DNA from 2 places in the Nocardia sp. NBC_00508 genome. Region 1 is predicted to be linked to the other one. Evidence: riboswitches for the same ligand, from Rfam matches in the RefSeq annotation. Region 1 holds a riboswitch; the other holds the start of a gene.
The links. A riboswitch is a leader RNA that binds a small molecule or an ion and turns the genes downstream of it on or off. The one in region 1 is predicted to bind cobalamin.

Region 1 (15,944 bases):
CCGCGCTGGTGCGCCAGGCCACCGCGGTGACGCTCGCGCTGCGCCGCTGCGGGATCAGCACTCCGTGGCCGCCGAAGGCCGCCACCGAACGGATCACCGCGCCGAGGTTGCGCGGGTCCGAGATGTTGTCCAGCGCGACGAGCAGCACGGGGGCCACCGAGCCGCGGGCGCGGTCCAGCAGATCGTCCGGATGGGCGTAGCGGTACGGCGGCACCTGCAGGGCGACGCCTTGGTGCAAACCATTGGCGCTCAACCGATCCAGGTCGGTGCGCGGCACCTCCAAGATGGAGATGCCCGCGTCGGCGGCGATCCGAACGCTCTCGGTCAACCTGTCGTCGTTCTCCGTGCCGACCGCGACGTACAGCGCCGTCGCGGGCACGCCCGCGCGCAGACACTCCACGACCGGGTTACGGCCGAGTACCAGCTCTGGACCGTCATCGGTCTTGCGGCCCGCCGGGCGCGCGGCCGCCCCGCCGCGCGCGGGCACACGACCTTGGGCGGCTTTGGTTTTCGCCGCCGCGCGCTTGGCGGCCGGATGCTTGGTGCGCTGCTCCGCGGGCGGCGTCGCGCCACGCCCCTCCAGCCCGCGCCTGCGCTTGCCGCCGGAGCCGACCACCGCGCCTTTCTTGGTGCCGCCCTTGCGGACCGCACCTCGGCGCTGCGAGTTGCCTGCCATTTACTTGGCCTTTCCGGATTGCGGTGCGCCGAGCGCCCATTCGGGACCGTCGACGGTGTCGGTGACCTCGATGCCCGCGGACTGCAGCCGATCACGCACAGCGTCGGCGGTTGACCAGTCCTTGGTGGCACGCGCCTCCTGGCGGCGGTCGAGTTCCGCGCCGACCAGCACGTCCAGGGCACCGAGCGCCGCCGAGGAATCACTCGGCGCGTACCAGTGCGGGTCGAGCGGATCGACGCCGAGGATGCCGAGCATGGCGCGTACCTGGCTCGCCGAGTCGCAAGCCGAGTCGACCGCGCCGACCTCCAACGCCTTGTTGCCTTCGTGCACCACACGATGGATCTCGGCCAGCGCTTTCGGCACCGCGAGATCGTCATCGATGGCGGCGGCGAACGCGTCGGTCCACTTGCCCACCGGAATCTCACCGGCCCGGTCGAACACTCGGTTCACGAACGCCTCGATGCGCTGATAGGACTGCACCGCGTCGTTCAGTGCCTTGTCCGAGTATTCCAGCATCGAGCGGTAGTGTGCGCTGCCCAGGTAGAACCGGAGTTCGACGGCGCGAACCCGAGTGAGCATGTTCGGCACGGACAGCACGTTGCCCAGCGACTTGGCCATCTTCTCCCCGCCCAGGGTCACCCAGCCGTTGTGCAGCCAATACCTGGCGAAGCCGTCGCCTGCCGCTTTCGACTGGGCGATCTCGTTCTCGTGGTGCGGGAACACCAAATCCATACCGCCGCAATGAATGTCGAACTCCGGGCCGAGGTAGAACCCGGCCATCGCCGAGCACTCCAGATGCCAGCCCGGTCGGCCGGGACCCCAAGGCGACGGCCAGGTCGGCTCGCCCGGCTTGGCGGCTTTCCACAGGGTGAAGTCGCGCGGGTCGCGCTTGCCCTCACCAGCGCTCTCGCCTTGGTGCACGTCATCGAGCCGGTGACCGGACAGCTTTCCGTACTCGGGGTAGCTGACCACGTCGAAGTAGACATTGCCCGCCGAGGCGTAGGCGTGGCCTCGGTCGATCAGCCGCTGCATCATCTCGATCATTTGGGTGATGTGGCCGGTGGCGCGGGGCTCCGCGGACGGTGGTAGCACGCCGAGTTGCTCGTAGGCGCGGTCGAAGGCGCGCTCATGCGTGGCGGCCCACTCCCACCACGGCCTGCCCGCCTCGGCGGCCTTGGTCAGGATCTTGTCCTCGATATCGGTGACGTTGCGGATGAACCACACGTCGCAGTCGTGCGCGAGCAGCCAGCGCCGCAGTACGTCGAACGCGACTCCGCTGCGCATATGGCCGATGTGCGGCTCACCTTGCACGGTGGCGCCACAGAGGTACACCGAAGCACGGCCGGGGACCAAGGGCGCGAAATCGCGCATGGTCCGCGTGTCGGTGTCAAAGAGGCGCAGCGTCACGGCAGTCGATCCTAGCTGGTGTATAAGGGCGTTCACGGACCGGCTCTGGTCCGCCGGAGCTGGATCAACGACAGGCTTGCAGCAGGGCCGTCGCCACAGCGGCGACGCCCTCGCCGCGACCGGTCAGCCCTAGACCGTCGGTGGTGGTGCCGGACACCGAAACCGGTGCGCCGAGCAGCTCGCCGAGCACTTGTTGCGCCTCGGCGCGCCGGGGCCCGATCTTGGGTCGATTGCCGATCACCTGGACGGCCGCGTTGACCACTTCGAAGCCCGCTTCGTCCAGCAGCCTGCGCACTTCCTTCAGCATGGCCGCTCCGGAGACGCCTTCCCATTCCGGGCGTCCGGTGCCGAACACCGCGCCGACATCGCCCAGTGCCGCCGCGGACAGCAACGCGTCGCAGAGCGCGTGCGCGGCGACGTCACCGTCGGAGTGACCCGCGCAGCCGTCGTCGCCGTCGAACAGCAGACCAGCCATCCAGCAGGGACGCCCGGCCTCGATGGGGTGGACGTCACTGCCGATGCCGACACGCATGGTCACGGCGCCACCTCGCTGGCGCTCGGCGCCGCCATGGCGCGCTGTGTCGATGGTTCGCTCGCAAGCTCCCTCACCGCCCGGCCGATACCCGCGCCGTCCAGCACCGCGTTGGCGAGCAGCAGATCGAGCGGAGTAGTGATCTTGAAAGCCAGCGGATCGCCGGGAATGGTGCTGACGGTGGCGCCGAGCCGCTCGACCAGCCCCGCGTCATCGGTGGCCTGGATGTCTTCGGTCGCGTAGGCGGAGCGCAGCAGATCTGCCGCGAAACCCTGCGGTGTCTGAATGGCACGCAATTGGGCGCGGTCAGGAGTGCCGGTCACCGACCCTGCCGCATCGACCGACTTGATCGTGTCGGCGACCAGGAGCCCGGGAACCACGGCAGACCGCCCCGCCCGCAGCTCCGCGGCAACCCGGGCGATCAGCTCGGGCGGTGTGAGAGCTCGGGCGGCGTCGTGTACGAGGAAATAGTCCGCGTCGGGCGCCGCGGCGATACCCGCCCGCACCGAGTCGATGCGTTCGGCGCCGCCGACGACCACGTGGACCGAACCCGAGGGCGGCAGCAGGGCAACGGCGCTGTCCACCAGCTCGGTGGGAACCATCACGATGATCCGGTCGACCACGCCGGAGGCGATCAGGCCTTCGACGGCGAGCCGGACCATGGGCGTGCCGCCGACCGTGACGAACGCCTTGGGCGTCGATTCACCCAGACGCACGCCACGACCGGCGGCAGGCACCAGAGCAACGACGGGTCCGCTGGTGGAACGGACACCGTTGTCAGGTGTGTTCACGGTCAGGAAGCCGCGGCGAGAACCTCATCGAGCAGAGTCTCGGCCTTGCCGTCATCGGTGCCTTCGGCCAGCGCGAGTTCACCGACCAGGATCTGCCGAGCCTTGGCGAGCATGCGCTTCTCACCTGCGGAAAGGCCGCGGTCCTGCTCCCGGCGCCACAGGTCGCGAACAACCTCGGCCACCTTGTTCACATCGCCGGAGGCGAGCTTCTCCAGGTTGGCCTTGTAGCGGCGAGACCAGTTGGTCGGCTCCTCCGTATGCGGCGCGCGCAGAACCTGGAAGACCCGATCGAGACCCTCCTGGCCGACGACGTCACGCACGCCGACGTATTCGGCGTTCTCCGCGGGAACCCGAACAGTGAGATCGCCTTGGGCGACCTTCAGGACCAGATACTCTTTTTGCTCACCCTTGATGGTGCGAGTCTCGATTGCTTCGATCAGCGCCGCTCCGTGGTGGGGGTAAACGACGGTGTCTCCGACCTTAAAAATCATGTGTCCCGTGCCCCTTTCGATGTTCACAGTTTAACATGCGACTCGATAACGGCGCGATCAACTGTGCAGGTCAGGGCCACAACGAGGCAACCGTGGGGCTTGACAGAAGCCGGGCGGTGTGCATTACGTTGTGCCAGAACGGGTTATCGCCCGGCTCCGTCGCCCCGCTGGCCCGCCCGTGACCCGGCACCTTCTCCGCAACCTCTGAAGCTCGACCGAACTGTTACCCACGCGCGGGGTGTCGGCACGGGCGCGCCGCGCTCGACTCGACACCGCCGCGCTCCGGAGCGGGTCGCTCGGCGTCGGGGCAAGTTAGCACAGCCCCCACGCCTGGGCCGCCGAGTGAACTACTACGCTGCCTAGTTACTACGCTCCCGCGCGGAGCAGAGCCCGGTCGACATGGAGGGACAACCCGTGACTGCCCTGAAAGCTGTGACCGCCCCGAAGGGGGCGCGACGTCGCATGGTGACGGTTGCCGCACTCGCCGCCGGAGCGGCGATCGCGCTGTCCGGCTGCTCCGCGGGTCAGAACTCGCAGACCGCGGAGCAGGTCGCGGCCGTGAACGGCAACTCCGCCGACGTCGGCGACATCGCGCTGCGCAACGTGCACATCGTCTACCCGGCCGAAGGCACCCCGTACACCAACGCCAAGGGCGGCAAGGCAGTCATCGCGCTGTCCGCCATCAACAACAGCGAGTCCGTCGCCGACGAGCTGACCAGCATCACCACCGACCTGGGCACCGTCAAGATCACCCCGTCCGCCGGGAAGCCCGCCGTCCGGCTCGCCCCGCAGCAGACCGTCGTCGCGGGTACCCACCCGGTCAAGCACGAGGCGCCAACCACCACGACCGCCGCACCGACGACAACCGGGGCACCGACCACCACCGCCCGGACGACCGCGCCGACCACCACGGCGGCCGATTCGCACGGTACCGACGACCACGGCGCCCAGCCCGCCGCCGCCCCCGAGGCCGAGCCGATCCTCATCGAGATCACCGGCCTGACCAAGGACATCACCCCGGGCCTGACCTACAACGTCTCGTTCAACTTCAAGCAGAACGGCACCGTCCAGGTCCAGGTCCCCGTCGATGCGGGCCTGCACACCGAGCGGCACGAGTCCGACAAGTCCGGACCCGCCGAAGCCGAACACAAGGGCGGCCACTGAGTTTTTGGCCGCGCGGGCGCGGCGGGTTCGCGGCCCCCTTGTGGCTCGCGTCCGAGCGGCCGCCGCTGGCGACTTCGTCGCGGACGCGGCGGCCGCTCGGACGCGAGCCGGGCCGCGAACGGGGCAATGCTCGGTCTCGCTGCGCTCGAAATCGGGGGTTGGGCCGAGTAGTTGCGTGGGTCGGCGACTGCGGCGTCAAGGGTGTGCCGCACTTCATCGCTAGCGACTGGGTGTCTGCCGCTGGTCCATTTCGTCGCGGACGCGGCGGCCGCTCGGACGCGAGCCGGGCCGCGAACGGGGCAATGCTTGATCTCGCTGCGCTCGAAATCGGGGGTGGGGCCGAGTAGTGCGACTGCGGCGTCAAGGGTGTGCCGCATTTCATCGCTAGCGACTGGGTGTCTGCCGCTGGTCACTTCGTCGCGGACGCGGCGGCCGCTCGGACGCGAGCCGGGCCGCGAACGGGGCAATGCTCGGTCTCGCTTCGCGAGAAATACCGGGTTGGGCCGGTGAAGTTGCGTTGATAGCAATCGCTGGACATTAGTCGGCTTCCAGAGTTGTTGCGGCGGGCGCTGACAAGTTTCCGACTTGTGTCGGTGCTGGTGCGTAAGGTGCGCGTGTGGCAAAGACCAAGCCGATCTTTCGGTGTTCCGCCTGTTCGCATGAAGTCGCCAAATGGGTGGGCAAGTGTCCCGAATGCGGGGCCTGGGGCAGCGTCGACGAGGTAGTCGTCGGGGCGGGTGCGGTCGGGGCCCAGGGACGTAAGGCGATGCTGCCCAGTACCGCGGCCGCACCGATCTCGCAGATCGATGCCAAGACCACCAAGGCCAGGCCGACGGGTGTCAGTGAGCTGGACCGGGTGCTCGGCGGCGGGGTGGTCCCCGGTTCCGTCGTGCTGCTCTCCGGCGAGCCGGGGGTGGGCAAGTCGACCCTGCTACTCGAGGTCGCCCATCGCTGGGCCACGCAGCGCGACGAGAAGTCGCTGTATGTCACGGCGGAGGAGTCGGCGGGGCAGGTCCGGCTGCGCGCCGATCGCACCGGTGCGGTGCACGACCGGGTCTATCTGGCGTCGGAATCGGATCTGTCGATCGTGCTGGGGCACGTGGAGCAGGTGCGCCCGACGCTACTCGTGGTCGACTCGGTGCAGACCATGCTCGCCCCGGATGTGGACGGCGTGATCGGCGGCGTCACCCAGGTGCGCGCGGTCACCGCCGCGTTGACTTCGCTGGCGAAGGTGAGCGGGATCGCGGTGCTGCTGGTCGGCCACGTCACCAAAGACGGCAATGTCGCCGGTCCGCGCACGCTCGAGCACCTGGTCGATGTGGTGTTGCAGTTCGAGGGCGACAAGAACTCCACGCTGCGGATGGTGCGCGGCATCAAGAACCGCTTCGGCAGCGCCGACGAAGTGGGCTGCTTCGAATTGCACGAGGACGGCATCACCGGTGTCGACGATCCGTCCGGCCTGTTCTTGCACCACCGGACCGATTCGGTGCCGGGCACCGCGGTGACCGTCGCGATGGACGGCAAACGACCGCTGGTCGGCGAGGTGCAGGGCCTGACCGTGAAGACCGAGATCCCGCAGCCGCGGCGCGCCGTGAGCGGGCTGGACTACAACCGGGTCGCCATGGTGCTGGCCGTCCTGCAGAGCCGTGGCCGGATATTCCTCGGCAAGAGCGATGTCTACGCCGCGACGGTCGGCGGCATGCGTCTGGTCGAGCCTGCGGCCGACCTGGCCATCGCGCTGGCCATCGCCAGCGCGGAATCCGATGTGTCGATCCCGCCGGGCTGGGTGATCCTCGGCGAGGTCGGACTCGCGGGCGAGGTCCGCAAGGTGACCGGCGTGACCCGCAGACTGGCCGAAGCCGAACGCCTCGGCTTCACCACCGCCCTGGTACCCCCCGGCCTGGCCCCGGCGAAGACCACCATGAAAATCCACGAGGTCACCGACCTGCGCTCCGCCATCCGCATAGCGGGCCTCCGCAAACTACGCGCTGCCCCAGCAGAGGCAGTCGGCTGAGTCGGCGCGCGCTCTATTACGCGATATTGAACGGCTCTGCCGCGCTGCGCACCGAACCGAGTTGCGCCACAACGTTGTATGCACCCGGTGGCACCTGAACGCGTTCGCCCGCGCAGTTGGGCTGCGAGGTGGAGCCCGACCAGGTCACCGTGAACGCCGCCTGCTCACCGCGATTCATCGTGCGGACGTCGGGCTGGCCGTCCGGGTAGCAATCGGTGCTCGACCACAGCCGCCGCTGGCCGTCGAGCGTGTGCACCGATACTTGCTGCAGACCGGAGCCCGTATCGCGGGTGCAGGCTACCGACGAGATGTTGGTGATGACGATCCCGAACACCGGCTGCTCGCCGCTCTTGTAGGTGGGCTGCTCGACCGTCACTTTGATCGCGAGCGACTGGTCCGGGCACGGACCTGCCGCCACGAGGCTGGTGCTCGGCTTCGGCGCGCCGGAATCACCGGCGCCGGATGGCTTGGCCGGTGCGGATTCGGCCGGCTTGGCCACGACCGAACTGGACGCGGCGGACTTGGTGTCGCCGGGCGAGTCGCCGCCGCGCACGACCGCGAGCACGACCCACATCACCAGCGCCAGCGCGACCACCAGGATGCCGATGGCGAATGCGCGTCGACGCCAGTAGATCTCCGGTGGCAGTGGTCCGTTCGGTTCCAGCACGCCTCAACGGTAAGGGCATGATCGGGCCCAGCGTCTCAGGGGCACGGCGTGTCGGCCGCCCCGCACCCGTTTGCGGCGGGTAGATTCCGCCGGCACGCTGGGCGGATCCCGGGTGTGCCGTGGCTTCAGACCACCTCGCCGATGTTGCCGACGACGCGGTGCAGTCGCACTTTGCCTTCGGCCAGCTTGTAGGTCACGCACGCGATCGCGCACGCACCGGTCGCGACCCGCTGCGAGATGATCATCGACCGCTGCATGAGCAGGCGGCTGGTCTCCACCACGTGCCTGGACTCCATCTCGTCGACGGTGGACAGACCTTCCCGCCGTCCGATCAGAATGGACGGCGTGACCCGCTCCACCACGCTGCGGATGAACCCGCCGGGGACCTCGCCGCCGTCGAGCGCGTCGATGGTCGCCTTCACGGCGCCGCAGCTGTCGTGCCCGAGCACTACGATGAGCGGCACGTTGAGCACCTGCACCCCGTACTCGATCGAGCCGAGTACCGAGCTGTCGACCACATGGCCCGCGGTGCGCACGACGAACATGTCGCCGAGGCCCTGGTCGAAGATCAACTCGGCTGCGACCCTGGAGTCGCCGCAACCGAACAGGATCGCGTGCGGGTGCTGGCCGCTGACGAGCTTGGCCCGGTCTGCGGCGCCCTGGCTAGGATGCAGCAGCGCACCACTGACGAAGCGCTCGTTGCCTTCTCGCAGGGACTTCCAGGCACTGATCGGGTTGGAATCCGGCATACCGACCATTGTGCACAAGCCTTGCGTTACCAGCGAGTTCGGATGGTTACAGGTGGGCAAACACCGCCTAGCGGCGGCAGGACAGGGATAGTGAGGGCAGTGCGGAACGGCGCACCGAAGGGCATCGACGCGGACACGTTGCTGGACTGGTACCGGGAGACCGCGCGCGATCTGCCGTGGCGTAGGCCGGGCGTCACCGCGTGGCAGATCCTGATGAGCGAGATCATGCTGCAGCAGACCCCCGTCGTACGCGTCGAACCGGTCTGGCGCGAGTGGGTTGCGCGTTGGCCGGTTCCCTCGGCGATGGCGGCGTCCTCGCCGGCCGAAGTGCTGCGGGCCTGGGGCAAGCTCGGCTATCCGCGGCGCGCGCTGCGCCTGCACGAGTGCGCGAGAGTGCTGGCGGCCGAGCACGGCGACGAGGTGCCCGCCGACGTCGACGTCCTGCTCGGCCTGCCCGGTATCGGCGCTTACACCGCGCGCGCCGTCGCGTGTTTCGCCTACGGCCAACGGGTTCCGGTGGTGGACACCAACGTCCGCCGCGTGGTTGCCAGGGCGGTGCACGGGCGCGCGGAAGCGGGTAACCCGTCCTCGCGCGACCTCGCCGAGACCGAAGCCCTCCTGCCACACCGGATCGACCGCGCCGCCGTGTTCTCCGCAGCCCTGATGGAACTCGGCGCGACCGTGTGTACCGCGCGCACCCCTGATTGCTCGCAGTGTCCACTGCCGAGCTGCGCATGGGTCACCGCCGGAAGACCGGTGACCGACGTGGTCCGCCGCACCCAGAAGTACGACGGCACCGACCGGCAGGCCCGCGGTCGGCTGCTGGACGTCCTGCGGGACGCCAGCGGACCGGTCGAGCGGATACGCCTCGATCTCGCCTGGACTCGCGACCCCGGACAACGTGACCGGGCGCTCGACTCGCTGCTGGTGGACGGCCTGATCGAACAAACCGCCGACGGCTTGTTCGCGCTCGCGGGCGAAGGCGGCCACAACGCGGCAGGGCCGGCCTGATTCAGGAGCGAGCGAGCTCCGTGACTGTCACACCGTTGTCGAAAATCTGCCGGTCCACGACGGTGAAGAACGCCGGGTCGAATCCGCCGTCGATGAGCGGCACGCCCGCTCCCGCCAGCACGGGGTAGGTCTTGAGCACCAGCCGGTCGATCTCCGGCATCAGTTCGCCGGCCAGACGTCCACCCCCGCACAGCCAGATGTCTTTATCGCCCCCTTCCTTTTTGAGGGCGCGGATCAGGCCGAGCGGGTCGCGGTCCACGACGGTCACGTCCGGGTCGGCGACCTCGCCGAGAGTGCTGGACACCACGTACTGGCGCAGGTGCGCGTACGGGCTCTCGATACCCGCGTCGTAAGCGGGCCGGTAGCTGCCCAACCCCAGGATCACAGTGTCGAAGCGGACATTGGGCACGTCGGTGAGCCCAGCGGCCGCACGGACGACCGTGGGAGTGACCTCTGGATAATGCGTGTCGACCCACGCGTTGTATGCGGCGGAACGCTCCTCGTCGGCCAGTGGGGCGAAGAAGAAGTCGAATTCCCCCTTCGGCCCCGCGATCCGGCCGTCGAGGCTGATGGCGACGTAGTAGACGAGTTCTCGCATTAAAATCACTCCATTTGAAGTACTCCACTTGCAGTGGTTAAGAAGATAGCACGTCCGCGGTCACCCACCGCCGAGCACGCGCCTGAGGAAGCGTTCGACCTCCGCCCGGTAACGCTGTGGCTGGTCATCGTGCACGAGATGTCCCGTACCGGGAACCAAGGCGTAATCGGCTTCCGGATGCGCGGCGGCCATCCGCCGCATCTGTCCCGGCGGGGTGATGCTGTGCTCGCCCTCCAGCAGCAGGGCAGGCACGCGCACGGCATGCCATTGCCACCAGAAGTCGCGCGTCCCCCATTCCTCGGAGATGTCACGGAACGTGGTGACCGAACCATGCAGCCGGTATCCCTCCGGTCCGCGCTGGAACGAGTTCAGGAAGTACTGTCCGGCCACCGGTCCGAAGAAGGAAAGCACGGCTTCGTCGTCGGGAAACGGCTCGGGCCATGCCTCGATCATCGCGGCCCAGTGCGCGGCGGTGCGGCCGGTGAAATCCGGCGCGATGTCCTCGATCACCAGTGCTCGGACCCGCTCGGGGTGGGTCGCGGCGAACACCCACCCGTGCAGCGCGCCCATCGAATGTCCGATCACCACCATCGGCTCGGTGATCTCCGCCGTGCCGGTGGCAAGGTCGTCGACGAATGCCTCGGTGGTCAATTCCGCCGGCGCGGGCCTGCCATGCCCCGCGGCGTCGAAGGTGTAGACGTGGCCGTGTTCGCGCAGCCAGTCCAGCTGATCGCGCCACGTGCGCGCGCTGCCCATCAGTCCGTGCAGCAGCAGGATCGGCGCGCCCGCTCCGCCTTCGTCGTGCAACATCGGTTCGACAATACGAGGCACCGAGCGCCTGCTCGGTGGCAACCGCTAGCTTGGACGCATGGCTGTTGTGAAGATCAACGCGATCGAGGTTCCCGAGGGCGCGGGCCCCGAGCTGGAGAAGCGATTCGCCCACCGTGCGCACGCGGTCGAGAACTCGCCCGGCTTCCTCGGCTTCCAGTTGCTGCGCCCCGTCGCCGGAGAGAACCGGTATTTCGTTGTCACCCAGTGGGATTCAGAAGAGTCCTTCGCCGCCTGGCGGGACGGGCCCGCACGCGAAGCGCATGCGGGCGAGCGCCAGAAGCCGGTCGCGACCGGGGCTTCGCTGCTCGAGTTCGAAGTCGTCCTCGACGTCGCGGGGAAGCCCGCGAACTGAGTCCGATGGGCAGCGCTCCCGGGGCCCTTGCGCACACTGCTGCCTCCGGGCGCGTCGCTCGCGTCGCGGTCCTGGGTGCCTTCGCCGGGCAGGTTCCTGCCTGCCCGGCGACTTGCCCGAGGCCGTGGTACCGCCGCGCAGGACATAGTTGACGCCGGGTGTGTGCGGGTGTCACAGTTCGAAGGACAAACGCGAGGGTGACGCGGTAATCCGGTGAGATTCCGGAGCGGTCGCGCCACTGTGTTCCATGCACCGAGTCCGGTGCCGGACAGCCAGACACCGGCACCGTCGCGTCACTACCCGACGGGACGCGTATCCCAAGGAGGACTCGAATGGCTATCGCGCATTCACCCAGCCGGGCAACCGATTCCCTGGCCACCGTGCTCGTCACGGTTGGTGTCGTTCTTCTCGCACTACTCACCCTCTACCTGGTCGGATTCGATCAGGGCGCCATCTCGCGCAGCGGGATGTACCTGCACGAGTTGATGCACGACGGACGCCACCTGCTAGGGCTCCCGTGCCACTGATCGGTTCACTCGGAACACTGCTGCTACGCGGCCTGCTGGCCGGTCTCATCGCCGGGCTGCTGGCCGCGACGGTCGGTTACTTCGTCGGCGAACCCAAGGTGGACGCCGCGATCGCCATCGAAGAAGCGGGCTCCGCCGCCGAACACACGCACGGCGAACCCGCCGAACCGTCGGGCGGGCATTCGCACGGCGACGAGGAAGAACCACTGGTGAGCCGCACCGGCCAGAAGTTCGGGCAGTTCCTCGCGCTCGGGCTGGCCGGGCTCGCGCTCGGCGCCATCTACGCCTCGGTCGCGCATGTCGCGCGGCGCTACACCACGCTGTCCGGGCCGCGGCTCGCGCTGGCGCTGGGCGCGGCGGGCTGGGCCGCGATCGTCGCGGTGCCGTTCTTCAAGTACCCGGCCAATCCGCCCGCGGTGGGTGATCCCGAAACCATCGACGAGCGCACCCTGCTGTGGCTGGCGGCGGTGCTGCTCGGCATCGTGGCGGTCGGCGCCGCGGTGGCGGTGTTCACCGTGTTGCGTGCACAACTGTCCACGGTCCGGCTGATCGGCGGTGTGGCCGCGTTCGTCTTGGTGACCGGGCTCGGCTACATCCTGCTGCCCGGTGTGAACGAGGTGAATGCGGATTTCCCGGCCAGCCTGCTGTGGGAGTTCCGGGTGGCGTCACTGGCCGAGACCGCGACGCTGTGGGTGTGCCTGGCCCTGGGCTTCGCGGCACTCACCGAATTCGCGACGCGAACCGATACTCCGGTACGGGTAACGGCCGCTACCGCGGACTGATTCGCGTCCGGAATTAGCTGAGGCAGTGTCGGTCACATGACCGGCACTGCCTTTTCTTCCCGGCCCGCCCCTCTGCACGCCCCTGTCTCCGCGCCACCACGCCCGGTTCGCGTCGCGTTCTCCGCGCTGGTCGTCGCTTTGCTCGCGGGCATCGCCGAAGCGATCGTGCGGGCAGCGCTCGCGTTCGACGAGGCCGACCCGGCGGACTTGGCGACCGGATTCGGCATGCGGTTGGCGATCTACCTGGCGGTACTGGCCGTCGCGGTGCGCGTGACCCGCGGCGACCGTTGGGCGCGTCTGGTGATCACCGTGGGCATCGGCGGGTTCGGTCTGCTCTCGCTGATCATCGAGCCGCTGGCCGAGGCCATCTCGGCGAAGGAACTCCGCGACCTGTTCGCCGACCTGACCCCCGCATCCGTATCGCTCGGTGTCTTCCGCGCAGTTCACGTAGCCGCCGTTCTCATCGCGATTCCCGCGCTCTACACCCGCCCCGCCCGCCGCTACTTCCACAAGCGCTGATTTGTCGCAAGCTCCCCGCACACGTCACCGAGTGTGCGGGGAGCAAGCGTTTGCGCGAACTACGCGAGGGCCGCGTCGAGGGTGATGTGGTCGACGCCCGCCAGTGCTTTGCTGACCGGGCAGCCCGCCTTGGCGGCCTCGGCGGCGGCCTGGAAGCCGTCGGCGTCGATGCCGGAGACGCGACCGCGGACGGTCAGCTTGATTCCGGTGATCCGGAAGCCGCCCGCCGGGTCGGGGCCGAGGGTCACGTCGGCGGTGACGTCCAGGCTCTCCGGCGCACCGCCCGCGTTGCCGATCTGCGCCGAGAGCGCCATCGCGTAGCAGGAGGAATGCGCGGCCGCGATCAGTTCCTCCGGGCTGGTGGTGCCGTCGGCCTCCTCGGCGGAACGCTTGGGGAACGACACGTCGTACTTGCCGACCCCCGAACTGGCCAGCTCGACCTGTCCCGAACCCTCCTGCAGGGTGCCGGTCCAGGCGGTACGCGCGGTACGTGTGGGCATCACGGTCCTTTCGCCGATGATCGTTTGACGATTCAGCAAAAAACCTACCCCGGCCGCTTCGCTCCGGCCCACCAGTTCGCCGATCACTTTCGTCCCGGCGGCCTATTCACACGCGCGCCGCGACGGCAGGGCGGCGCACCGGAAACCCATACGCACCAAGCACATCGAGGTATGCCGCCCAACGCCCGACCAGGTACGCACCACACGCGGCCGAAGATCCACTCACCTCTGGGCAATCCGTGGCGCGCCGAAACGCCCACCTGGACCGACAGAAGGTCCCGGCGGCGACGGGAGACATCCCGCCGGGCACCAATCCAGCGCCTGAACCGTCCGCCGAACCGTTCGCTCACTCCGGGTTCGTAATCCGGGCCAGCACGATGCCGCCGAGGATCAACGCGAGCGCGAGTATGCGCCCCGCGCTGAACGGGTCCTTGTGCAGGACGATGCCGAGGACGATCGCGCCGAGCGCCCCGATGCCGGTGAACACCGCGTAGGCGGTCCCCACCGGTAGCGTCTGCATAGCGCGGGACAGCAGGTACACCGCGGTGACGCCGAGCGCGAAGCAGATCAGCGTGGGCACGAGTCTGGTGAAGTTCTCGGTCGGTTTGATGCTCTGCGACCAGACGATCTCTACCAGCCCGGCGATGCCGAGGACTACCCAGTTCATCTCAGTACTCCGCGGCCAGATCGCGCGCTGTCACCAGCGCCCGGGCGTAGGACTCGTCGTGCTCGGCCCGCCGATCCGCGAGTGCCGGATCCTCGCGGGAATTGGCTAGTTCCGCGTGGACGAAAACCGTGTCGATGACGGCGAAATGGCCTGCGAAGAAATCGCGCAGAAAACGTTCCTGATAGTCATAGGCTGCTTTGGGCGCGCCGGGCGAGTATGCGCCGCCGCGTGCCGACGTCACGACGAAGCGCCGGTGTCCCAACGACATTCGCGGGAAGGTCACCTGATCCAGCCACGCTTTGAGCGAGGCCGGGATCGAATAGTTGTACATCGGCGTCCCGATCAGGACGACGTCCGCCGCCAGCAGTTCGGTGAGCAGCGGCGCGACGATCTCCCACGCGGCGGCCTGCGCGGAGGTGCGGACCAATTCGCCGAGCCGCTCCGGATCCGTGCGTGGCAGGGCCAGCACCGCGGCACACAATTCGGTCCACGCCTCTCCGATGAAGGGCACGGGGTCGGCCGCGAGATCACGGTAGCGGTAGCCGCCCTCCGGGTGTCGCTCGCGCCAGGCATCGGCGAACGCGGCGCTCAACTCCCGGCTGATCGACCGCCGCCGGGCGGTGGCATCGAGGTGCAACAGGGTGGTCATGGTCAAACCTCCGATTAAATGGACATGGTGTCCGATTCAGCTGAAGCGACCCTAGGACTAAATGGACGTATTGTCCAGTTAATTCGAAGTCGGCTACAGTCGCGGCATGGAACCCCGATCCGATCTGCTCGCCGGCACCGGCTCCGGCCGGCAGGCAGGCCCGCACGAACGCGCGGACGCGGCACGCAACCGGGCCAAAGTGCTGACGGCGGCGGCCGAACTGTTCGCCACCCGGGACCCACGCGCGGTGACGATGGACGACATAGCGAAGGCTGCGGGCGTTGGGCGCGGCACCCTGTATCGCCGCTATCCGGATACCAACTCGATCGCCGTTGCCCTGCTCGACGAGCACGAGCGCGCCCTACAGGAGAAATTGCTCGCCGGACCTCCCCCGCTCGGCCCCGGAGCATCACCGGCAGAGCGACTGGCCGCGTTCTACGCCGCGATGGTCGAATTGCTGGACGCGCACGCGCATCTGGTGCTCGGCGCGGAAATCGGCGGAGCACGGTTCGCGACCGGCGCGTACGGGTTCTGGTACGCGCATGTGCGAGCGCTATTGGTGGCGGCGGAAATTCGCGAGCCGGACGCTATGGTCGACCCACTGCTCGCGCTGCTGGCAGCGGAGGTCTATCGAAAGCAGCGCGAGCGCGGGCTCGACTCCGAACAGATCACCGACGCGCTCCGCACCATCGCGGAAGCTGTGCTCGGTGATGCGCAACCGGCGAAGCGAGAGTGACCCGAGACGCGGACATGACCGAAAGCCGTTGACGGACGCTCTCCGCCAACGGCTTCGACACCCTCTTGATCACACCAGATCGCGTCCGCGCATCAGCCAGATCGTGCCACCCGCGAAAAGCACCAGGTAGCTCACCAGCACGACCAGAGATTCGTTTCGCGAAAGCACTTCGAGCACACCCGGCGTAGCCGGTCCGTCGACCGTGCGCATCGCCCCGGCCAGCGACCCCGCCGCCGTGCCGGGTAGATGATCGGTGATGACCTCGATCGGCGGGAAAATGC
Region 2 (15,944 bases), 1.5 Mb from region 1:
CGCACGATGGTAGCGGCGATTATTCGCAATCATCGCAAAATCGGGAGTTGTTTCCCGCGAAAATATGCTTTTGCGAGGTATTCAGCGATATGTCCGGCCTGCGTAGCGTGCGAAGAGGGATTTGCACACGCTCGTGGAGGATGCATGAAGACACACACCGTACGCGCCCGCGCCGCCGCCGAGGAGTTTCCGCGCTCGGAACATCTCGCCACGAAGATCGCTGAGGTCGCCGCGGATCCGGTCGCGGTCACCGCCGAGGTCGGCGCGCTGATCGTGAACCGGATCATCGACAACGCCGCCGTGGCCGCCGCGGCGCTGACCCGCCGCCCGGTGACCGCCGCGCGTGCCCAGGCCACCGCGCAGCCCTACCGGCCGCGAGCGGGTCGTTCCGGTTCGACAGTGTTCGGATTGCCTGCGCGGCAGCGGGTTTCGCCGGAGTGGGCCGCCTGGGCCAACGGTGTAGCGGTGCGCGAACTGGATTTCCACGACACGTTCCTCGCCGCCGAGTACTCGCATCCGGGGGACAACATTCCCCCGATCCTCGCCGTCGCCCAGCACCTCGGCCGCAGTGGCGCCGATCTGATCCGCGGGCTGGCCACCGGCTACGAGATCCAGATCGACCTGGCGCGCGGCATCTGCCTGCACGAGCACAAGATCGATCATGTCGCCCACCTCGGCCCGTCCGCCGCCGCGGGCATCGGCACGCTGCTCGGGCTCGACACCGAGACCATCTATCAGTCGCTCGGCCAAGCGTTGCACACCACCACCGCGACGCGGCAATCCCGCAAAGGGGAGATCTCCAGCTGGAAGGCCTACGCTCCCGCCTTCGCGGGCAAGATGGCGGTCGAGGCGGTGGATCGCGCGCTGCGCGGTGAAGGCGCGCCCGCGCCGATCTGGGAGGGCGCCGACGGCGTGCTCGCCTACCTGCTCGGCGGCCCGGACGCGGAATACCACGTGCCACTGCCCGGGCCGGGCGAAGCCAAGCTCGCGATCTCGAGCAGCTACACCAAGGAGCACTCGGCCGAATACCAGAGCCAAGCGCCGATCGACCTGGCGCGCCGGATGCGGTCGCGGATCGGCGATCTGGATCAGATCGCCTCGATCGTCCTGCACACCAGCCACCACACGCACGTGGTGATCGGCACCGGATCCGGTGACCCGCAGAAGTTCGATCCGCAGGCCAGCCGCGAAACGCTCGATCATTCGGTCCCGTATATCTTCGCGGTGGCGCTGCAAGACGGAACCTGGCATCACGAGCGGTCGTACGCGCAGGAGCGGGCGCGGCGTCCCGACACCGTCGCGCTGTGGCGCAAGATCAGCACTACCGAGGATCCGGAATGGACCAGGCGTTACCACGCCACCGATCCTGGCGAGAAGGCATTCGGTGCGCGGGCGGTGGTGACGTTGAAGAGCGGAGAGACGATCGTCGACGAACTGGCCGTCGCCGACGCGCATCCGCTCGGGGCGCGCCCGTTCGGGCGAGCGGAGTACATCGCGAAATTCCGCACCCTCGCCGAAGGAGTGCTCGACGAGGCCGAGCAGGACCGATTCCTGGACGCGGCGCAGCGGACCCCGGAACTGGACGCGGGTGAACTGGACCAGCTGAGCTTCACCGTGTCCGACGCGGTGCTCGACCGAGCGCCGCGCACCCCGGAGGGGATCTTCTGATGGTCGCGCTAGTTGTCGTCCAGAGTCACCGCCTGCGCGGCGATCACGTTCTTGCCGTCGAAGGTGATCGCGGGCGAGCCGTGCAGGCGATACCCCTGTGCCAGCAGGGCGCTGATCCGCTCGCAGAATCGGGCGTCGTCCACGCCGGTGATCAGTCGGTAACGCAGGGGTTCGCCGGTCATCTCCTGAGGGTAGGACGGTGGGTGCGGTGACCGGCCTGCTGGCGGCCGCGACGAGTGCGGCGCAGAAGCGTGCGGCGTTCCGGGCGGGTCTGGACTCGAGGCGCATCCAGCGACTACCGGGCGCGTTCGATCCTTTGGTGGCCCGGCTGATCCAGGAGACCGGGTTCGAGGGCGTCTACCTCTCCGGCGCCGTGATGTCGGCCGAGCTGGCGTTGCCCGACATCGGGCTGACCACGGCCAGCGAGGTGGCCGCCCGGGGGCAGCAGATCGCCAGGGTCACCGATCTCCCGGTGCTCGTCGACGCCGACACCGGTTTCGGGGAGCCGATGAACGCCGCCCGCACCGTAACCCTCCTGGAGGACGCGGGCCTGGCCGGTTGCCATATCGAGGATCAGGTGAACCCCAAACGCTGCGGTCACCTCGACGGCAAGGCCGTGGTTCCGGTCGAGGAAATGGTGCGCCGCCTGCGAGCCGCTGTCTCGGCCCGGCGCGACCCGAACTTCATCGTCTGCGCCCGCACGGACGCGCGCGCCACCGAAGGATTGGCCGCGGCGATCGACCGGGCCAGGGCCTACGCCGACGCGGGCGCGGATCTGATCTTCACCGAAGCGCTGGCGGACGCCGCGGAGTTCGCGTCATTCCGTGCCGCCGTGCAGGTCCCGCTGCTGGCCAACATGACCGAGTTCGGCAAGTCCGAGCTGCTGTCCGCATCCACCCTCGAGGAGATCGGCTACAACGCGGTCATCTATCCGGTGACCACACTGCGGCTGGCCATGTATGCCGTGGAGCACGGGCTGCGCGAGATCGCCCGCACCGGAACGCAATCCGCGCTACTCGGGACTATGCAGCACCGGTCAAGGCTCTACGAGCTGCTGCGTTACCAGCAGTACACCGAATTCGACGCCGGAATATTCACCTACACCGGAAGCGAGTGACCGACATGACCGAGATCAAGAAGGGCCTGGCCGGAGTGGTGGTCGACACCACCGCCATCTCGAAGGTGGTGCCGGAGACCAACTCGTTGACTTATCGCGGCTACGCCGTACCGGATCTGGCGCGGCATTGCGGTTTCGAGGAGGTCGCGTACCTGCTCTGGTACGGCGAACTGCCCGACGTCGCGCAGCTGGAGCTGCTGTGTCAGCGCGAGCGCGCGCAGCGACGCATCGACCGGTCGATCCTGTCGCTGGTCGAGAAGATGCCGGAGACCTGTCATCCGATGGACGTAGTGCGCACGGTGGTGAGCTACCTCGGGGCCGAGGACGCGGAGGAGGATCGCGGCGGTACGCCCACGCAGCGGGCGTTGCTGGCGAAAGCCTTGCGCTTGACCGCAGTGCTGCCGACCGTGATCGCGGCGGACATGCGGCGGCGGCGCGGACTGGATCCCATTGCGCCGCACTCGCATCTGGGCTTCGCCGCGAACTTCCTGAACATGTGTTTCGGCGCCGTGCCCGACCCCCGAATCGTGCGGGCGTTCGAGACCTCGCTGATCCTCTACGCGGAACACGGTTTCAACGCCTCCACCTTCGCCGCGCGGGTGGTCACCTCCACCCGATCGGATATGTACAGCGCGGTCACGGCCGCCATCGGGGCGCTGAAAGGACCGCTGCACGGCGGCGCCAACGAGGCCGTCATGCACGCCATGCTGGAGATCGGCGAACCGGAGCTGGCCGGGTCGTGGCTGCGCGCCGAGCTTGCGGACAAGCGGAAGGTGATGGGCTTCGGTCACCGGGTCTACAAGAACGGTGATTCCCGCGTGCCGACCATGCGCGCGGAGCTGGAGCGGGTCGCGGCGGCGACCGGAGGTGAGCGCTGGTTGCGCATGTACACCGAACTGGAGCGCGCGATGGCGGAGGCCACCGGAATCAAGCCGAATCTCGATTTTCCCGCCGGCCCCGCCTACTACCTGATGGGGTTCGACATCGCGATGTTCACGCCGATCTTCGTGATGAGCCGGATCACCGGGTGGACCGCGCACGTCATCGAGCAGGCGGCATCGAACACGTTGATCCGGCCGCTGTCGGAGTACACCGGCGTGCCGCAGCGGAAGCTGGCCGTCAGCCACTGAACGGAGCGACCTGCCCCCGGCGGGCAGGGGAAACCCCGATTCTCTTCCCTACCGAGCAATTGCTTGGTTGAATCGTGGGTGCACCCCGCCCGGCGGTAGCAGGAAGTGAGCCACGCGAATGCCGAGTCCCGACGAACTCGTCCGTGCGATGTGCCGAAGCTGGTCCGACCCCGATCCCGACCGGATCAGCGCCTACTTCGCGGAAGACGCCGTTTACCACAATATTCCGATGGAACCCATCGTCGGCCGCGCTGCCATCCGCGACTTCATCGCCGGCTTCCTGACCACCTTCGACGCCATCGACTTCGACATCCACCACCAGATCGCATCCGGCAGCGTGGTCATGAACGAACGCACCGACACCCTGCGCTCCGCAGGCCGCGCGACCCCACTCCCGGTCATGGGCTTCTTCGAGGTCACCGATGGTGCCATCACCACCTGGCGCGACTACTTCGACATGGCGGTCATCAACCGAGCCTTCGGACTGTAGAGCGGGTCAGTCGAACAGGTCGTTCTCGGATTCGGCGGTGGCGGCTTTGCGGGTCCAGGATTCGAGTCGGTCGAGATCGGTGCAAGAGATGATTTCGGCCCGTGTCTTGTCCGGGACAGCGATTCCGCGTGCTTCGAGGACCATGAGGAGGGTCCGCACCGCCTCCTCGGCGCGGCCTTGTGCGACGTACTTGCGGGCGAAGTCGCTCTGGTAGTCGTACTTGAAGGTAGACGTCATGAGTTCCTCCAGTCGGTGCCGGGCTGTCTTCGACAGAGCCGCGACAACAAGGTCATAGTACATTTTCGCGCGCTCGTCGTCGGTGCTCTGCAATCCGGCGAGAAACGCCTCGAACACCCGATCCGCGTCCGGGCCGTCCGCGTGTGCGAGTGCGGAGAGGACGGCTCGTTCGGGCAGCGTTCGAGCTTCGCCCAGATCGGTCACGGTAGGCACCACGTCCGGTCCGAGCACCAATGGGCGGAGCACGAGGCCCGGGTGACCGAATTCGATCGGCTTCCGGCACCAAGTGGCAACCCGTGCATCCGGGCTGACGACCATCAAGAAGACCGGGCATTCCAGGCGGGCACGCAAGGTGCTCACATAGACCGGCCACGCCCACTGCCGGGATCGGTCGCGGCCGAGTTGGACTTCCAGGACGATGCCGACCACGGCGGTCCCGCTGGCGTCCGTGAGCACCAGTGCGGTGTCACCCCGGAACTCGTTGGGCCCGACATCGGTGAAATCGCATGACGCCGCACGCACTTGCGCATACGCGGGTAGTGGTATGCCGAAGGCATCGGTGATCAACCCGGCCGCTAGGTGCGGTTGCGACCGGAACATCTCTACGAGCACCTCGTGCTGCTGCGTCGGCATGGCAATGGAAACTACACGGCCACACTGACATTCGTTGAAGCGGAAATTCGTCGCGATTATTGGGAACCGAATCGGGCGTGCGCGCGTCGAAGTAGGGCAAGAGGGGAAAGACCGAGTCGGAGAAGACGTGCGAGGAGGGGTATGCCGATGGAGCGTTGTTCCGGGTGTCACACGGCGTGGCGGAAGGCGATGCGGACGCGGGCGGGGGTTGTGCCGATGACGCGGCGGGAGGAGCCGTGTGAGCGGTATACGTCCCGGCGGCGACGGCATCCACGGCCGGAACCGGAATCCGGTTGAGCCCGTAGTGGACTGGCTCGCGCAGTCCGGGGAATCGGTCAGGATCGGGGCGAGAGGGCAACCAGGGGACGGCATGTAGTGCGGCCGGTCGGGCGTGCGTGAGTCGGCGCCCCCTTCGTCAGGGGGAAGGGGGCGCCGATCATCGCTCAGGAGGACGCGTTCACCGGACGGCCGCCGCGGCGGCGACCATATTGCGCAGCGCGGCTTCCACTTCGGCGGGGCCCCTGGTCTTCAATCCGCAGTCGGGATTGACCCAGAGCCGTTCGGCCGGAACGGCTTTCAGCGCAGCGCGCAGCGACGTGGTGATCTCCTCCACGCTGGGCACCCGCGGCGAGTGGATGTCGTACACGCCGGGACCGACGCCGAGGTCGAAGCCCGCCGCGTTGAGGTCGTCGAGCACCTCCATACGCGAGCGCGCGGCCTCGATCGACGTGACGTCGGCGTCCAGCCCCGCGATAGCGTCGATCACCTCGCCGAACTCCGAGTAGCACAGGTGCGTGTGGATCTGCGTGGCATCCGACACACCGGAGGTCGCGAGCCGGAACGACCGCACAGACCACTCCAGGTACGCGGGCTGGTCGTCCGCACGCAGCGGAAGCAGTTCGCGCAGAGCCGGCTCGTCGACCTGGACGATCCGGATGCCCGCAGACTGCAGATCCACGGTCTCGTCCCGGATCGCCAGCGCCACCTGATGGGCGGACTCCTCCAGCGGTTGGTCGTCGCGGACGAACGACCACGCGAGAATGGTCACCGGGCCGGTCAGCATGCCCTTGACCGGCTTGTCGGTGAGCGACTGCGCGTAGCCGATCCACTCGACGGTCATCGGTTCCCGCCGTGCCACGTCCCCGAACAGGATCGGCGGCCGCACGCAGCGGGTGCCGTACGACTGCACCCACCCCTGCTCGGTGGCCGCGAAACCGTCGAGCTGCTCGGCGAAGTACTGCACCATGTCATTGCGCTCCGGCTCGCCGTGCACCAGCACGTCCAGCCCCAGTTCCTCCTGGAGCGCGACGACGTCCGCGATCTCGGCGCGCATCCGGCGCACGTATTCCGCCTGATCGATCTCGCCCTTGCGCAGCGCGGCCCGCGCCAACCGGATCGCGGAGGTCTGCGGATAGGAACCGATCGTCGTAGTCGGCAGCGCGGGCAGCCGCAAACGATCCTGTTGCAGCTCACGGCGCTGCTCGGCGGGAGCGCGGCGCACGGCGTCCGGCCCGAGTGCGGCCAGACGGGCGCGCACCTGCGGATCGTTCAGACGCGGATCCGACCGCCGCGCCGCGAGTGCCGCCCGCACCGCGGCCAATTCGGCGCCGATCGCCTCCGGGCCCTCGCGCAAGCCGGTCGCGAGCAGGCGCACCTCCGCGACCTTCTCCGACCCGAAAGCCAGCCACCACCGCAGCCGCTCGTCCAACCGCGTCTCCGCGGCCAGCGTGTACGGCACGTGCAGCAACGAGCACGAGCTCGAAACCGCCACGTGCCCAGCGGATCCCAGCAAGGTGCCGAGGGTGGCGAGGGCACGGTCGAGGTCGGTGCGCCACACGTTGCGTCCGTCCACCACTCCGGCGACGACGAGCTTGCCCGCCAGGGCGGGCACCGCAGCCACCGCGGAAACGTCTGTGCCGGAGGTGAAGTCGACGGCGACGGCCTCGATCCCAGTATTCGCCAGCGCGGTGAGCGCGGCACCTGGATCACCGAAGTAGGTCGCGACGAGGATCGCGGGACGATCGGCCGCCTCGGCCAGTTCGCCGTAGGTGGCCTGCACCAGGTCGATCTCCTCCGCCGTGAGGTCGGTGACCAGCACGGGTTCGTCGATCTGCACCCACTCGGCCCCCGCGGCGGCCAGCCGGCGCAGCAACTCCCGATAGAGCGGAAGCAGCTCGAGCAGCCGGGTCAGCGCGGTGCCGCCGGTCGCCTTCGCCAGCTTCAGGAAGGTGATCGGGCCGACCACCACCGGCCGCGCGGGCACGCCCAGCTCGAGCGCCTCCCGCAGTTCCTCCAGCAGCTTCTCCGGGTGCAGCGAGAACGCGGTGTCCGGGCCGATTTCCGGCACCAGATAGTGATAGTTGGTGTCGAACCATTTGGTCATCTCCAACGGTTCGACCGTGTCGGTGCCGCGCGCGGCGGCGAAGTACCGATCCAGCGGATCGGCGATCCCGGCGACCCGAGGCGGCAACGCGCCGAGCAGGACGGCGGTGTCGAGTATCTGGTCGTAATAGGAAAAGGTCCCGACGGGGATCGAGTCCAGGCCCGCGGCGAGCAATTCGGTGAGCTGAGCTCGCCGCAGATCACTTGCCACGGCGTGCAACTTCTCGGCGTCGATCCCGCCTGCCCAGTAGGCTTCCGTGGCTCGTTTGAGCTCGCGCCGCGGCCCCACCCGAGGTAGCCCGAGAACCGTTGCGGTGAACGGCTTTTGCTGTGAAACAGTCACGATGTTTCTCCATTGCTGAGGACGAAAGCCATCGCCATACGGGCAGGCGGAGGACCTTATGACATGCCGGAGATATTCCCGGCCGAGGAGCCCGACACGTCAGCTGGTGATCCGCACGCCCAATCCACGAGGCGGTGGCCGCCGGGTACGGCGTACCCGGCACGGCTGGCAGGTCTTCGGACTCGCGGGCACCGGCCGAGGGACGTACCGGCGTGCTCCGGTGTTCCCGATGACCGACCTACTGGCCGTCGCTTCCCAAGTCACGAAGCCTTCCGGCTCGGTGAACTCAGTGCCTGGTGACGGCGGTCGTTCCTGCATACCGCTGCGGGACAGTCCCGGATTCCCACCGGGTTCCCTCTCGCCCGCCGTAACGTCGCCGCACGGACGGGCTCGACTCCGTCGCGCGACGTCGGGGCTCCATCTCGCCGCGCGCTGGTGAACCAGCTGCTCCTTCAGCATAGGCCCCGCAGCCGCGGGCGCGCGTAACCGGCCCGGCCTGGCCATGTCACCCTTATCTGGATCAGCCTCCGGTGGGGGACGCGGGTTGCTGCCGCGGCATCGACGGTAGGCCACAACGGCGCTCTCAACGCAACATCTGATTTCGTGAGCACATGGGTAACTCCATGTAATTGGCGCGACGGCCTTTGCCTACGGCACCGGCGAGCAGCGCGACACCTGGCGCGCCCTGATCGCCTCACTGGAGGGCATGCTGCAATTGCACCGGCACAAGTCCGGCGCGCTGGTCGATTTGGGGGACTATCTCTAGCAGCGCACCGGCGGCATGATCGGCAGTCGGTCGCAGCTGATCCGCGGCACCGCGATCCTGGCCATCGACGATGGCAGCGAGAAAGTTACCCGCGCCCTGCTCGACGACATTCCCATCGACTACGCCGCCACCAGCAGTACCCCACCACGCCGGCGCGCCATCTCGTGCAGCGCCGCCAGCCGCATCCGGCAGCTCCTGACCGAACTCGGTGAGCACTGCCAGCTGGCCGAAGGGCCTACCGAATGCTGAGGTGAGCACCAAATTGTCCAGATAACAACCCCTACGGCGAGGTCGAGCTCAACATGAACACCCGGCTCGCTCTCGGCGGATGAGTGGTCCTGGCAAGAGGGCTGACGGGACGATGAAGCAGTCCATGCGCGGGGCGGCGGATCGGTTCCCGCCTGGCCGCGCGCCCAGTGTTACTGCGGGTTGTGGTGGTGTAGTCGGTCGAGTTCCGCGTTGAGCGCGGCGTTGGTGTGGCGCAGTTCGGTGTTGGCGTCTTCGAGGTCGAGGATGCGGGCGATCGCGGCGAGGTTGACCCCTTGCGCGGTCAGGGCGGCGATGCGCGCGAGCCGCGCCAGGTCGTCGTCGCTGTAGCGGCGGGTGCCGCCGGTGCTGCGGGCTGGTGTGACCAGTCCGTGCTGCTCGTACAAGCGCAGCGAATGCATTCCCATCCCGGCCAGTTCGGCGGCCACCGAGATCCCGTACACCGCCTGCGCCGGGCCGGGCCGGTGACCGTGCCCCGTCGGGTGGTCCTCGTATCGATCCGACAGCATTCGACTCCTTCTCTCTGCCATCTCCAGATTACCTCCGTAGGATGCTTGCGCTCATCTCGGCAGAGTGCTAAAAAAATCTATGTCAGATGACACAAGTTATCTGAGTTCCCTTCGATCGAGAATGGAGTGAAGTAGGAGGTGGCGACCATGCTGATGCGCACCGATCCGTTCCGGGATCTGGATCGTTTGACACAGCAGGTGTTCGGCACGCCGGCCCGTCCGGCGGTGATGCCGATGGACGCCTGGCGCGAGGGAGACGAGTTCTTCGTCGAACTCGACCTGCCCGGCATCGACCCGGACTCGCTGGATCTGGATATCGAACGCAACGTGGTGACTGTGCGGGCCTCGCGCCCGGAACTGGACCCCGAGCGTTCGATGATCGCCGCGGAGCGCACCCGTGGGGTGTTCAGCCGCCAGTTGTTCCTGGGGGAGAACCTCGACACCGACGCGATCCGCGCCGACTACCGCGACGGGGTGCTGCGCCTGGTGATCCCGGTCGCGGAGAAGGCCAAGCCCCGCAAGATCGAGATCAGCCGCCACGACGAACGCGAGGCCATCAACGCCTGACCCGGCAGCCTCACGCGAGTCCTGTGATGATGCCCGCGATGAGGTGCGCGACCGGTCACGCTGCGACCGAGCCCGGCGAGCTGTCGGGCCTGGATGCCCGGCTGCTGGGGTTGGACCCCGATCTCGAGGAACTGTTCGCCGAGATCGACCAGGTCTTGCGCGAAGCCCGGGATCGGTGGAGGTCCCCGCCACCGCGCGGACCTCGCGCACCCTGGCCACGGCAGGGCGCGCGGCGCCGGGAGGGCGGACCGCCCAGCTGCACGGACGCCGACCGGGCGTTGGGCCGGCTCGCCAGCGCGGCCCGCCCCCGGCGCTGAGAGCCTCGGTGCGGTATCCGATGACGAGTGAGAGCGAGGTGATGCCCGTCGAAGACAACGAAGACCACACGAAACCGTTCTCGCACAGAAGTGTTTTCGCGATATACGGGCCGGCGGCCGGGCCTGGTTCCTGCACACCGGCACCCGGACGTCAGGACACCCCGTCCGGCGCGTGCACAGCCACTGTCGTGGCACAGCAGCGGGCACGGCGCGCCGCCCCTCGCGGGAGCACCGGCACAGGTTCATGTTGTCCCTGCCGCCGACGGGTGGGCCCGGTCAGCATGAGGCTTCCGGGCTCACCCGGCCTTTCGCCGGATCGGCCACCCGATGGCATTCGAGGGAAGGAGACCGCCGTGACCGCCACCTGGACCACCACCCCCGCAGGCAGCGACTTCGACCGCGTCGGCCAGAACGTTCCCGTCCGGGACAGCGACCTCGACATCGGCCTGGGCACCACCACGCTGCACCCACTCGCCGAGGCCCTGCGCGCAGCGATCGAGACTGCCGACCTCACCGACCGTATCGATCAAGCCTTGATCACCCCACACGATGATGACGACTACGACTACCCCGCCTGCTGACCACAGCACCCGGACCCGCACTACCTACCGGCCGACCCCGCTATGGCCAGGCGCGACCGGCATAAGCCAGGCAGCCAGGGGGCCGGATCTCGATATCGACGCCGTGCCGGTATCAGTCGGCGCCTGCTACACGCGCCGACCCGGCGCCGACGAAGTCATCGTGAGACTCGTACGCGGTTTTCCGCGCTCAACATCCAGGCCCTGGCCCGCCGATCATCGACGGAACGCTGACCTTCGAACAAGCATGCGCCTGGGACCCGGTCATCAATCCACTCGAGACGCAGCCACCACAGTGGCCGCCGGGCACGGAACACCTGTACCACAGCGTGACTTTCGGTCATCTGGTTGGCGAGATCGGGCGCCGGGTCTCCGGCGGTCCTGATCCGCGATCACCATCAGCAGCGGTGTCGGAGACACGCGACGCAGGAACGCTTCCGGTGCGTAGGACTGGAACTTGTCGACGCTGGAGAGGGTGAGGAGGTGCCTGACACCAGCGCGTTCGGGCCGTGACCGAGCACGACCACCGCCATCCCGCGAACCGCTGTCCGGGTCATCCCGCACAGAGTGAATGAGAGCGAATCATGGCACTCGACACGACCGACCTATTCATCACCAGCGACATCACTCCGGAAATCGCGCGCTACGTGCCCGACTTCGCTGGCGGCAGCTGGGAACTCAGCTGGCTGCCGAATATCGCATTGACACGCGAGCAGGCGGTGAACGGAATGGTCCTCGACGAGATCCTGAACGACCACGGCACTGCCGACAACGAACTCGCGCTCGAATTGGCCGCCCTCCGCGCCGCCGACCTCGGTCTCGATCATCGCCTCGGCGTGACCGCCCGGCCGGGAGCCGACCGGGCGACATAGGATCCGACTCCGAGTCTGCAGCGCTGATATCAGGTCTCGCCTGGGAGGTGTACGGCGGACAGGAATTGCCAGACGCGGGTCGCGGCTTGCAAGTTGAAGCGGGTGTTGACGTCACGCAGGTCGAAGCCGGTGATTTCCCGGATGCGCCCGAGGCGATAGCGCAGGGTGCTGCGGTGGATGTGCAGTGCGGCGGCGGAATCGTCGTAGTTGCCGCCACATTCGAGGTATTGGCTCAAGGTGTGGACGAGGTCGGTGTTGCGGGTTCGATCATAGTCGAGGAGCGCGCCGAGCCATTCACGCATGAATTCTTCGACCTGGCCGTCGGTATGGGCGGCGTCGACCAGGCGGTAGAAGCCGAGTTCGTCGAATGCGGTCGCGCCGTCGGGTGTTCGGGATCGCAGCCGGATATTGATGGCGCGGCGCGCGTCGGCGAAGGCACCGGCGAAATGGCTCGGCTGGTCGCAGCGGCCGCTGATACCGATGGCCACCGGTGTCGTGTCGAGGTGTTCGCGGATGGCGTGGTGCAGGGCGACCGGATCGGGTCGGCGGTCGGTGATCAGCACCACCATCCCGGCGTGGCGTCCCGGAATGTAGTGCAGGTCCAGCGCGGTCGCGGCGCGGCCTACTGCCTCGGCGACCGCGCTGCCGGTGCTGTGCACCAGGACGAGGTAGTGCTGACCGTGCAGGTCGTGTCCCAATGCCTCGGCCCTGGCCAAGGCGCTGTCGTTGTCGGTACCGGACAGCAGATCGTCGACCAGGTCGCGGCGCAGTCGCAGCTCCATCTCGGCGACATTGCGTTGATGCGAGAGTTCGAGCGCGAGAACGGTACTGCCGTAGCTGAGGGCGAAGAGGTTCTCGTCGGTCACCCGATGGTCGGGGTCGACCAGCGCGAGTGTGCCGAGGATTTCGGCGCGCGGTTTCACCAGGATGACTACCCGGTCGTGTATGCGGAGAGGCGCGTTGGCTGTGGCGAGCCGGTGCAGCAATTGCTCACGTTCCTGCGGTGAGGGCTTCGGGTAACGGTCCGGCAGACCAGGCCCGGACCAGGCCCTCAGGTTGCCGAAGGGGTCTTCGATCGCTACGGGTAGCCCGGACACCTGAGCGAGGGCGTCCGCGATCCCGTGCTCCCCGCCGCCGTACGCCGCAGCGCCGGCGAGCACTTCGTGTACCCGCATCTGGCTCTCCAGTCGGACCACACTGGCGGATAGGTGCTGGTTTATCTCGGTCAATTGGATGGCGTGGGCGACCGACTGTTCACGCAGTGCGGCATTCGCCAGCGCCGCACCGGTCAACTGAGCCAGCACGGTGAGCAGGAAGATCTCGTCCGCCCGTGGTTCGTGGTCGGCAGCGACAAGCAGCGAGCCGCGTGCTCCGGTCACGCTCGACAGGGTGAACGCCCAGCCCCACTGGCCGTCGGACAGGTCGACTTTGCCCGCACCATCCTGCGCGCGGATCTGAGTGTCGAGGTCGGGCCGCGCAGGTAGCGGCGGGTAGGGCAGAAATTCGCCGTCGACGGAGTGATAACTCGCCAGCGTGCGGCAGCACCCGAGCGATGGCACCGCCTCCGCGGCGATCCGCAGGATGTCCAGGTCCTGGTGTTCGGCGAAGAGCATCATCGACAGGGCGCACAGGGCGTGCATCGACGACAACTGGGCGCGGGCGAGCGAGTCATTGACCTGTGAACTCAACAGTTGCTGGTTCATGCGGATCGAGTCCGTGAGGTTAGGTGGCCGAGGTCGCGCGCCGACCTCGAAACCGCGGCGGCTTCGGTGCCCAATCCCGAATACTGACCGATCGCGTCTATCTGCCGCGAGCCCGTGACCTGCTTACATCATTGGTGTCCCACGTGCCGATGCGATGCTGCGGGCGTCGATCCTTGATGCTACACGCGATCGGCGTGTCGCGCGTGGGCCGATGTGGTAATCGAGTGTGCTGGGTGATCACTCGTCAGTGCGGAACCGTCGACATCTCCTGTCGCCCGGCACCGCATACCGATCAGCGCCTTTCGAAGTATTCGTGAACCTGCCGCACCGCCATCGCGCCCTCGCCCACCGCGGAGGCAACCCGCTTGACCGAGCCGCTGCGGACGTCGCCCGCCGCGAAGACGCCGGGCACGGTTGTTTCCAGCGGCACCGGTCGCCATTCGGGATAGCGGGCGTCCTCGTCGCGGGTCCGGTACACCGCATCCGGGCCGGTGCGAACGAAACCGTGATCGTCCAGCCCGAGGGCGCCTGCCAACCAGGCGCTACACGGTGTGGCGCCGATGAAGACGAAAAGGGCACTCACCGCGAGTGTCGCCTGCTCGCCGGTGCGATTGTCCTCGACCACGATCTCTTCGAGATCACTCGTGCCGTGCACCCCGCGGACCTCGGTATGCCGAAGTGTCGTCACGCGCGGATGCCGCTCGATCTGGTCCACCAGATATCGGGACATGCTCTTGCCGAGGTCGCCGCCCCGAATGAGCAGGTAGACACGCTCGACACGCTCGGCGAGGAACACCGTTGCCTGTCCGGCGGAGTTGCCGCCGCCGACGATCGCCACCGGACCGAGACCGCACGTGGCCGCCTCCTGGTGCGTCGCGGCGTAGTGCACACCGGTGCCCTCGAAGAGCTCGATGCCAGGCACTTCCAGCTTGCGGTATCGAGCGCCGGTGGCGAGAATGACGGCTCGGCCTACCAGCGCGCCGCCGTCGGAAAGGCGGAGCCGATGATGGCCGCCTTCGGATTCGAGACCGGTCACCTCGGCCGACACCAGAATCCGGGCGCCGAACTTTTCGGCCTGCAGTACCGCCCGCTCAGCCAGCTCGGCGCCGGATATCCCGGCAGGGAAGCCCAGGTAGTTCTCGATCCGGGAGGAGGTACCCGCCTGCCCGCCGGACGCGATCACCTCCAGCACCGCCGTGTCGAGCCCATCCGACGCGCCATACACTGCGGCGGCCAGTCCCGCCGGACCCGCACCGACGACGAGGAGATCGCAGGTGTCGTGGCCGGTGTCCGGAACGGCAAGCCCGATGGCCCGCGCAAGCTCGGCATTGGTCGGGTTGCGCAGGACCTGCTCGCCCCGCCAGATCACCACCGGGGTGTCCTCCGGTCGGACCCCGAGACTGCGCAACAACTGTTCGGCGCGACTGTCGCGCTCGAGGTCGATCCATCGGTGCGGCAATCGGTTTCGCACCGCGAATTCGCGCAACCGCCGAGTCTCGGGTGAGTAACAGGAGCCGATGATCCGGAAGCCGGAACCGAGCCCGATCAGCAAACTGCGGCGGACCAGATACGCGCGCAGGATCAGATCGCTGAGCACCGGATCGTGTTCGACCAGCGCACGGACCCGCTGCGTCGGGACGGCAAGTACCTCGCCATCCTCGACCATTTCCGCTGTGTAGAACGCGACCTGGCCCTCCAGCAGACCCAGCTCGCCGAGGAATCGGCCGGGGCCGTGCACGCGCACGATCCGGTGCGTCTGCTCGTCGCCGACGATCCCGACCTTGCCCGACAGGATCACGAAGAAGGTATCGCTCGGCTCGCCGACCCGGACCAGCGTCTCGCCAGCGCGCACCCGCCTGCGGGTTCCGCCGACGGCGAGCGTCGCCACCTGCTCATCCGACAATCGTGGGAATGCCCCTGCGATGTCGGATGTTTCGGTCGGCGTCACGCCCGACGCGGGGTTCTCAGACAAAGTTCTGGTGGACGTAGCACCAGCGCCAATTTTCGCCCGGTTCCATCGATTGGACGATGGGATGGCCTGCCCCGCCCGCATGCGAACGCGCGTGCCGCATCGGCGAGGAGTCGCAGCAGCCGACGTGCCCGCAGGTCAGGCAGAGCCGCAGGTGGACCCACGGCGTCCCGAGCCGGAGGCACTCTTCACACCCTTGGGGAGTTCGGGGGGTTACCGGCCGGATCGCGGCTGCGTGCGGGTCGGTGTGCACAGAAGTCATGCCGTCGTCTCCTTCTTTCGGCCTTCGGCGAGCGCTTGGTCGAGCCATCGCCGCAATTCGGGCACCAGCGCGGTGCCCGCCTGCCGGGCCAAGACCTCGCCGTGCTGCAACACGAGCAGGGTCGGCACCGCACG

Region 2: it holds a riboswitch for cobalamin, as region 1 does, so the genes downstream of both, metE (5-methyltetrahydropteroyltriglutamate--homocysteine S-methyltransferase) here and OHA40_RS18080 (CbtB domain-containing protein) in region 1, are expected to answer to the same signal.

Annotation. Positions count from the first base shown of each region.
Region 1 covers NZ_CP107852.1:4,071,900-4,087,843, reverse strand. Annotated here, with positions in the region: gene rlmB (23S rRNA (guanosine(2251)-2'-O)-methyltransferase RlmB) at 1-676, opposite strand, end outside; gene cysS (cysteine--tRNA ligase) at 677-2,083, opposite strand; gene ispF (2-C-methyl-D-erythritol 2,4-cyclodiphosphate synthase) at 2,148-2,615, opposite strand; gene ispD (2-C-methyl-D-erythritol 4-phosphate cytidylyltransferase) at 2,618-3,406, opposite strand; gene carD (RNA polymerase-binding transcription factor CarD) at 3,409-3,897, opposite strand; gene OHA40_RS18120 (hypothetical protein) at 4,312-5,061, shown strand; gene radA (DNA repair protein RadA) at 5,678-7,075, shown strand; gene OHA40_RS18110 (hypothetical protein) at 7,092-7,742, opposite strand; gene OHA40_RS18105 (carbonic anhydrase) at 7,868-8,491, opposite strand; gene OHA40_RS18100 (A/G-specific adenine glycosylase) at 8,591-9,502, shown strand; gene OHA40_RS18095 (dihydrofolate reductase family protein) at 9,504-10,100, opposite strand; gene OHA40_RS18090 (alpha/beta fold hydrolase) at 10,161-10,910, opposite strand; gene mhuD (mycobilin-forming heme oxygenase MhuD) at 10,969-11,283, shown strand; cobalamin riboswitch at 11,435-11,585, shown strand; gene OHA40_RS18080 (CbtB domain-containing protein) at 11,616-11,810, shown strand; gene OHA40_RS18075 (CbtA family protein) at 11,801-12,592, shown strand; gene OHA40_RS18070 (hypothetical protein) at 12,629-13,111, shown strand; gene OHA40_RS18065 (OsmC family peroxiredoxin) at 13,171-13,611, opposite strand; gene OHA40_RS18060 (DMT family transporter) at 13,958-14,278, opposite strand; gene OHA40_RS18055 (FMN-dependent NADH-azoreductase) at 14,280-14,927, opposite strand; gene OHA40_RS18050 (TetR/AcrR family transcriptional regulator) at 15,034-15,663, shown strand; gene OHA40_RS18045 (ABC transporter permease) at 15,733-15,944, opposite strand, start outside.
Region 2 covers NZ_CP107852.1:5,613,724-5,629,667, forward strand. Annotated here, with positions in the region: gene OHA40_RS25050 (MmgE/PrpD family protein) at 145-1,668, shown strand; gene OHA40_RS25055 (DUF1737 domain-containing protein) at 1,677-1,850, opposite strand; gene prpB (methylisocitrate lyase) at 1,877-2,785, shown strand; gene OHA40_RS25065 (bifunctional 2-methylcitrate synthase/citrate synthase) at 2,791-3,915, shown strand; gene OHA40_RS25070 (nuclear transport factor 2 family protein) at 4,034-4,405, shown strand; gene OHA40_RS25075 (hypothetical protein) at 4,412-5,275, opposite strand; gene metE (5-methyltetrahydropteroyltriglutamate--homocysteine S-methyltransferase) at 5,733-8,003, opposite strand; cobalamin riboswitch at 8,151-8,381, opposite strand; gene OHA40_RS25085 (hypothetical protein) at 8,782-9,015, shown strand; gene OHA40_RS25090 (MerR family transcriptional regulator) at 9,186-9,440, opposite strand; gene OHA40_RS25095 (Hsp20/alpha crystallin family protein) at 9,690-10,109, shown strand; gene OHA40_RS25100 (hypothetical protein) at 10,148-10,426, shown strand; gene OHA40_RS25105 (hypothetical protein) at 10,780-11,007, shown strand; gene OHA40_RS25110 (serine hydrolase) at 11,271-11,483, shown strand; gene OHA40_RS25115 (hypothetical protein) at 11,589-11,876, shown strand; gene OHA40_RS25120 (PucR family transcriptional regulator) at 11,906-13,579, opposite strand; gene OHA40_RS25125 (FAD-dependent oxidoreductase) at 13,872-15,632, opposite strand; gene OHA40_RS25130 (UBP-type zinc finger domain-containing protein) at 15,544-15,810, opposite strand; gene OHA40_RS25135 (thioredoxin family protein) at 15,807-15,944, opposite strand, start outside.